2 regions of the Microbacterium sp. GXS0129 genome follow, and region 1 is predicted to be linked to the other one. Evidence: riboswitches for the same ligand, from Rfam matches in the RefSeq annotation. Region 1 holds a riboswitch; the other holds the start of a gene.
The links. A riboswitch is a leader RNA that binds a small molecule or an ion and turns the genes downstream of it on or off. The one in region 1 is predicted to bind thiamine pyrophosphate.

Region 1 (3,898 bases):
GGTTGTCGCTGGTCTCGCCGACGAGCGCGGCGATATCGGGATACTGCTCGGGCGGCACACCGTAGCGCTCCACCACCGTGGCCGGGTCGTACCGCTTGAGCTGGGAGACGCCCTGCACCGAGGGGTAGAGCAGGGTGACGTCATCGTTGACGAGCTGGATGGAGTCCCGGTCTCCGGAGACCACGAGCACCTCATAGCCCTGTTCGCGCCCCTGGACCGACAGGGTGGCCAGGATGTCGTCCGCCTCGAAGTCCTCCTTGGTGATCACCGTGATCCCCATGGCGGCCAGCGCCTCCTGGATGAGTGGGATCTGCCCCGAGAACTCCTTCGGCGTCTCCGCACGCGTGCCCTTGTACTCGGCGTACTCCCGCGTGCGGAAGGACTGGCGCGAGAGGTCGAAGGCGACGGCCATATGGCTCGGCTGCTCCGCCTTGATGAGGTTCACCAGCATCGAGAGGAACCCGTAGACGGCGTTGGTGTGCTGCCCGTCCTTGGTGGTGAAGTTCTCGACCGGCAGCGCGAAGAACGCGCGGAAAGCGAGCGAATGGCCGTCGACGACCAGGAGGGTAGGCTTTGCGGAGTCCGTCACCCCTCCAGCCTAATGAGGGGCACCGACATGGAGCGAGGAGAGCATGAGCGAAGGCGCCGCGGAGATCGAGAAGAGCCCCCTGGAATGGGCACGCGAGCGGGGGCTCGGAGCCCTCGCCGAGAAGATGGGCATCGAGCTGGTCGAGTTCACCGCCGAGCGTGTCGTGGCCACGATGCCGGTGCTGGGCAACACACAGCCTCTCGGACTGATGCACGGCGGTGCGTACGTCGTGCTCGGCGAATCGCTCGGCTCGATGCACGCGACGCTGCTCGCCGGACCCGGCCGCTACGCCGTAGGCATCGACATCAACGCCACGCACACCGCGTCCATCACCGAGGGCTTCGTCACCGGGGTCTGCACCCCGGTGCACGTGAGTCGTTCGCTCGCCGTGCACGAGATCGCGATCACGGACGAGCGAGGACGCCGCAACTCCACGTTGCGCATCACGAACATGCTCCGCGACGCGCGCTGAGACTCGTCGGAACGACGAAGGCCGCCCCGAGGGGCGGCCTTCGTGATGTCGGGGTCAGCCCTTCTTGGGGGCGAGCTGGTCGATGATGGCCTTGGCCACATCCTGCATCGTGAGCCGGCGATCCATCGACGCCTTCTGGATCCAGCGGAACGCCTCCGGCTCGGACAGGCCCATCTTCTCGTTGAGCAGCCCCTTCGCGCGGTCGACGAGCTTGCGGGTCTCGAAGCGCTCCACCATGTCGGCGACCTCAGCTTCGAGCGTGATGATCTGCTCGTAGCGCGCGAGGGCGATCTCGATGGCCGGAAGCAGATCGTTCGGGGTGAAGGGCTTCACGACGTAGGCGAGCGCACCGGCCTCGCTGGCGCGCTCGACGAGTTCCTTCTGGCTGAAGGCGGTGAGCAGGACGACGGGCGCGACGTGGTTCTTGCTGAGCTTCTCAGCCGCGGTGATGCCATCCATCTGCGGCATCTTCACGTCCATGATCACCAGATCCGGGCGCAGCTCGGTAGCCAGGGCGACGGCGGTCTCGCCATCGCCGGCCTCACCGACGACGTCGAATCCGTTGTCGCGCAGGATCTCGACGATGTCGAGACGGATGAGCGATTCGTCTTCCGCTACGACCACACGACGGGGTGCGGGAGCGGCCGGAATTTCGGTCTGGTCCTGATCGGTCACCTGCCGATTCTATGGCATACATCCGTGATTCACCCGGACAGGCGCGCTCTGCCGGGGCTACGGCGGTGATGCGGGCGAGGAAAACGAGGAGGTGGTGCCGGTGGCGGGACTCGAACCCGCACGCCCTTTCGGACAAAGCATTTTGAGTGCTCCGCGTCTGCCATTCCGCCACACCGGCAAGTGCGTCGAAGACCCCTCGACACTACCGCACCCCTCCCGTGCTTCGCGCATCGTGCACGGCGCGCGCTAGGCTGGCCGGCGACACGGGGTGCGCCCACGAGGGGCGCTGAGATCACACCCGTCGAACCTGATCTCGTTCACACGAGCGGAGGGATGTCACCATGACGTCGTTCGTCCATGCGTCCGTTTCCATCGAGGACTGCGCACAGTTGCTCGACCGCCTTCGAGAGCGCGCGCCGCTCGTCCAGGCCATCACGAATAGCGTGGTGACGGGGTTCACCGCCAACGTCCTGCTGGCACTCGGCGCGTCGCCGGCGATGGTGGACGTCCCCGAGGAAGCGGGAGCCTTCGCCACCGTCGCCGATGGCCTGCTCATCAATCTCGGGACGCCGCACACGGATCAGCGCCACGCGATGCGCGAAGCCGCGACTGCGGCACATGCCTCGGGGGTGCCCTGGGTGCTGGATCCGGTCGCGGTGGGCTTCCTGCCGGTGCGCACTCCTCTCGCTGCCGATCTGCTTGCACTCCGGCCCACGATCGTTCGCGGCAATGCGAGCGAGGTCCTGGCGCTCGCCGGGGACGGACGAGGAGGTCGTGGCGTCGACGCGTCGGACCACGTCGAAGCCGCCACGGAGGCTGCTCACCAGCTCGCGAACCGCACCGGCGCCGTCGTCGCGGTGAGTGGCGCCGTGGATCACCTCACCGATGGGCATCGACTGGTGCGCGTCGGCACGGGAACGGCGCTCCTCACCCGGGTGACGGGGGGCGGGTGTGCGCTCGGCGCGGTCATGGCGGCCTTCGCGGCACTGACCGAGGACGCGCTGCTCGCCGCCACCGCGGCGACCTCCGTGTACACGATCGCTGCGCAGACGGCCGCGGTCGCAGCCCCCGCTCCCGGCAGCTTCGCGGTCGCCCTGCTGGATGCCCTGGCGACGCTGACGTCCGCCGACGTTCGTGATCAGGCGGTGCTGTCATGACCGTCAGCGGCATCTACCTCGTCACCAGCGAACCCGCACCGGGCACCAGCCTGCTGGATGTCATCGACGCCGCCGTCGACGCAGGCGTGGAGACCGTGCAGCTGCGCGCGAAGCACGTCTCGGCGCGCGACTTCCTCGATCTCACGGCGGCGACTGCGGACGTCATCGCCGGGCGTGCCCGGCTGCTGGTCAACGACCGCGTCGATGTCGTCCTGGCTGCGCGTGCGTCCGGCGTCGCAATCGACGGCGCGCATCTGGGGCAGAGCGATCTCCCGCCGGCCGTCGCCCGGGCGCTTCTGGGGCGCGATAGCGTCCTTGGCCTCACAGCCGACACCCGTGCCCACCTGTCAGCGCTCGACGAGGCCGCCGGCATCGACTATCTCGGCGTCGGCGCCATCCACCCCACCAGCACCAAGCCCGACCATCCGGCACCGCTCGGGGTGGCAGGGTTCGCCGACTTCGCGGCCGACGCCCCTCTCCCCTGCGTCGCCATCGGCGGCATCACCGTCGAGGATGTCGCCGCGCTTCGTCGCGCCGGCGCGAGCGCAATCGCGGTGGCCTCCGCCGTCTGTGCGTCCGATGACCCCGGACGAGCAGCGGCCGACCTCCTGACGGCCTGGACGTCGGCGGGGGAAGGGCGATGATCCCCCGTGTGCTCTCGATCGCCGGATCCGACCCGAGCGGCGGTGCCGGGATACAAGCCGACATCAAGTCGATCAGCGCCCTCGGCGGATATGCGATGGCAGCGGTCACCGCGCTTACCGCGCAGAACACACGCGGTGTGACGGCCGTGCACGCGGTCCCGCCGGAGATGATCCGCGCCCAGCTGGACGCCCTGTCCGCCGACGTCGCCATCGATGCCGTGAAGATCGGCATGCTGGGGACGATCGCCGGCATCGACGTCGTCTCCGACTGGCTGCGCTCCCACCGGCCGCCCGTCGTCGTGCTCGACCCGGTCATGGTCGCCACCAGCGGCGATCGTCTGCTGGAGCCGCCAGCAGAAAT
Region 2 (3,898 bases), on a different contig from region 1:
GGCGCGCAGCCCCGCGGCCAGCTCCGGGGCGGCGGCAACGACCCCGGCGGCCGGCGCGATGAGACCGGCCACGGTGAGCGCCAGCGTCGACTTCCCTGCTCCGTTTCGTCCCACGATGCCGAGCGCCTCACCGGCTCGCACATCGACGTTCAGCGGACCGGCAACGGGGTGGCCGGCCACCCGCGCGACGGCGAGCTCGGTACCCCGCAACAGGGTGGCTCCGGGAGCGGTCGCCGCAGCGGCGGGGCGCTGGGGCGGATGCTCCGGCACCCAGACCCCCGCGGCGGCGAGTTCGGCACCGCGATCTCCCAGCACCCGTTCCACCGGACCGTCAGCGATCACACCGCCCTCGCCCAGCACGATGATCCGGTCGATCACGGGCAGCCAGGCCTCGATGCGGTGCTCCACCACCAGCAGGGTGGCACCGGTCGATTCCAGCGCGCGGCGGACGGCGCCCTGCACCTCGGCCACGCCCTCCGGGTCGAGGTTCGCGGTGGGTTCGTCCAGGATGAGAGCGCCCGGCTGCATCGCCAGCACACCGGCCAGCGCGAGACGCTGCTTCTGGCCGCCGGAGAGCGCGGACGTGGATCGGTCCAGGGCGACGTCGAGTCCAACCTCGTCCAGTGCCCGCCGCACCCGCGCGGGGATCTCCTGCGCAGGAACGCCCAGGTTCTCCGGACCGAAGGCGACGTCATCGCCCACCCGCGACAGCACGGCCTGGGTGTCCGGATCTTGTAGCACCAGTCCGACTCGCCCGCGGACGGCGGTGGCCGGGGATCCGTCGACGAGGAGCTCACCACGGGCTTCCCCCTCATCGTCGCCGCCGAGCACGCCCCCGAAGGCGTGCAGAACGGTCGACTTCCCGGATCCCGAGGCGCCCAGCAGCAGCACGCGCTCCCCGGGCTCGACCCGGAAGGTCACGTCCGCCACCGCCCAGGCCCGGCGTGTGGCGTATCGCCACCCCCAGTCCCGCGCCTCCAGCGCCACCGCCGTCATCGCGGCCGGTTCAGACGCGCGCGGTGGCGTGACGACCCGAGGCGAAGCGCGACAGCGCGCCCGTCTTCGCCAGCGCCTTCGTGATCAGCCAGCTGCCGACACCCGCGATCACCGCGCCGGAGATGGTCGTGCTGATGATGTAGACGGTCGTGAACAGCGCATCCGCTCCCGAGTACCAGAGGATGCGGTCGTTGATGCCGCAGGCCAGACCGGCAGCGGCACCCGCGAGGACAGCCACCGGCAGGTTCCACACGCGGTACAGGAACAGCAGGAAGATGAGCTCGGCACCCAGACCCTGCACCGCGCCGGAGACGATGGTGAGCCCCGTCCACTGCGAGCCGAGGAGCGCGGAGATCGACGCGGCCACCAGCTCGGCGTAGATCGCGGCGCCGGGCTTTCGGACGATGAATCCGGCCAGCACACCGGCCAGCAGCCAGGGTCCGGCAAGCAGGCCCTGCACGCCGGGAAGCAGCGGCTTGAGAAGCGCCGACGGGCCCTCGTAGGCGACGTTCCAGATCAGGAACAGGGCGGCGCAGGCCACCGCGATGACGCTCGCCACGACGATGTCGACCACCCGCCAGCGGGTGTCGATGCGGCGGGCCGCCGCGTGCAGCTGTGGAGACGTGGATGAATGCACGAAAATATTCCCTTCCTTCGCCGGCATGACCCGGATCAGGTTCGACGGTCGAAGCGCGATCGCTTCCTCTCAGCCCTCGACGAGGACTCCCGTGGTGTCCCCCGAGTATAGCGATCCGCGAGCGCAGCGGTCCGGCTGCCCGACTCGATCGTGATGACCTCCGCGCCTAGTGCCGGTTTGTGCTAATCACAGCCCTGCCACGCTGGGCATAAATGACGGTAGGCTTTTTATGAGTAACCGAGTTACTCATAAAGAGCGAGGAGGTGATTATGAGTAACGACCGCAATGAGTGGCCGGCCATTCGGTACGAGACGGTCGACTGGCACCCCGCGGTCCCCATTTCAGACAGCATCAGCGTCGTACCACACCGCTATCGGGCGGCAATTCCGGCGCCAATCGCCGGCCTGATGCCAGCACTCGACCCCGCCGTCGTTGCGGCGGCGGAGAACGCCACGGCTGAACTCACGCGCTTCGACGCCGAGCTCGGTCATCGGGTCGCGGCATTCGCTCCCGTTCTGCTGCGCTCCGAGGCAGCGTCATCGTCGCAGATCGAGAACCTCACGGCGAGCGCCCGCGCGATTTTCAGCGCCGAACTCGGCGCCCGGGGAAGTCGCAACGCTGAACTCATCGCTGCCAACACGCGCGCCATGTCCGCTGCCATCTCACTTGCCGAGAATCTGAGCCCGGACATGATCCGAGAGCTCCATCGCGTGCTCATGGCCGAGCAGCCGCGGCATACTCCCGGCCAGTGGCGAACCGAGGCCGTGTGGATCGGGACTCACAGCGACTCCCCCATCGGCGCGGACTTCGTCGCGCCTGTGCACGAGAGAATCCCGGCCCTCATCGACGACCTCGTCGCATTCGCGGGCCGCCGAGACGTTCCCGCTCTGGTCTCGACGGCGATCACGCACGCTCAGTTCGAGACCATCCACCCGTTTACCGACGGCAACGGACGAACCGGCCGCGCTCTGGCCCAGGCACTGCTGCGAAATCGCGGCGTCACGCGAAACGTGGCGGTGCCCGTATCGGCAGGCCTCCTCGCCAACGTCGAGGGCTATCACGATGCGCTCACCGCTTACCGGGCAGGTGATCCTGCGCCTATCGTGATGTCGTTCGCGTCCGCGGCTGGTCGTGCCGTCGCGAACGCGCGGCTTCTGGTCGCAGAAGTCGATGACATCAGGAAGTCGTGGGACTCACGCCTAACGGCGCGACGTTCGAGCAACGCGTGGAGGTTGCTGGATGTCATCGCACGACAACCCGTTCTCAACTCCGCCGCCGCGGCAGAGGCCCTGGACGTGAAGCAGCCGAACGTCTATCCCCCACTTCAGGCGCTCGTCGATGCCGGCATCCTGAAGTCCAAGGCTGAACACAAGCTCGGGCCGTTCTGGCGCAGCGAAGAAGTGCTCACCGCGATCGACCGATTCGCTGCGCGAGCGGGACGCCGCGAAAAGGCCCGGTGACGCATGTTGTAAGAGATTTCCTCGCTCGTTCGCGGCCGACTGCGGAGTGTGGGAGAGAACACATGCAGAGCGTGTCAGCGGGGGCGCGAGAGCCCGATCATCCGCCGCACGAGGCGGCGTTCGCGGAGGATCATTGCGGCGCCCAGCAGCCAGAGCGGAACCTGGGTCAGCATGGCGACGCGGAACGCGTCCAGGCTGTAGTGCGACGGATCGCCCGCGCCCTGCAGGTCCATCGCCAGCCCGATGAACAAGATCGCCAGCAGACCGGCGAGGAACCCGCCGCCGTTGACGATGCCGGTGGCGGTCGAGAGCCGATGCTCCGGGTTGTACGTCCGCGCGTGATCGAACGCGATCATCGACGCCGGCCCGCCGGTGGCCAGCGCGAGCGCCAGCAGGATGAGCAGCCACAGTGGTGCGGGACCGGGCCACACCAGCACGACCACCCACATCAGCAGCTGCAGACCCACGGTCGGCAGCACCAACATGTGGGAGCGGCGCAGCGGATGACGGCTGGAGAGCGCACCGAGGAGCGGCCCCACCGCCATGCCGAAGACCACGTACAGGTTGGTCACGACGGAGGCGGCCGACGTGCTCAGCCCCTCCCCCTCGGTGAGGAAGGGAACGCCCCACAGCATGATGAACGCGGTTCCGGCGAAGGGGGTGGTGAAGTGCGACCAGAATCCGAGGCGCGTACCGGGGTGTGCCCACGCGTCCGCGACGCTCTGGCGCAGGTCGATCGAGGAGCGCACCACGCGGATCGCGCCGGTGTCGGTGTTGACCGAGACGTCCTCCTGACGCTCCGGCG

Region 2: another riboswitch for thiamine pyrophosphate. It lies ahead of ACIQJ5_RS01325 (ECF transporter S component); the one in region 1 lies ahead of thiM (hydroxyethylthiazole kinase).

The regions. Positions count from the first base shown of each region.
Region 1 covers NZ_JBIZVZ010000002.1:318,725-322,622, forward strand. Annotated here, with positions in the region: gene polA (DNA polymerase I) at 1-589, opposite strand, end outside; gene ACIQJ5_RS07920 (hotdog fold thioesterase) at 633-1,061, shown strand; gene ACIQJ5_RS07925 (ANTAR domain-containing response regulator) at 1,116-1,736, opposite strand; tRNA gene ACIQJ5_RS07930 (tRNA-Leu) at 1,829-1,914, opposite strand; TPP riboswitch at 1,991-2,087, shown strand; gene thiM (hydroxyethylthiazole kinase) at 2,078-2,893, shown strand; gene thiE (thiamine phosphate synthase) at 2,890-3,537, shown strand; gene thiD (bifunctional hydroxymethylpyrimidine kinase/phosphomethylpyrimidine kinase) at 3,534-3,898, shown strand, end outside.
Region 2 covers NZ_JBIZVZ010000001.1:297,118-301,015, reverse strand. Annotated here, with positions in the region: gene ACIQJ5_RS01330 (ABC transporter ATP-binding protein) at 1-996, opposite strand, end outside; gene ACIQJ5_RS01325 (ECF transporter S component) at 1,007-1,633, opposite strand; TPP riboswitch at 1,628-1,736, opposite strand; gene ACIQJ5_RS01320 (Fic family protein) at 1,903-3,093, shown strand; gene ACIQJ5_RS01315 (nitrate/nitrite transporter) at 3,168-3,898, opposite strand, start outside.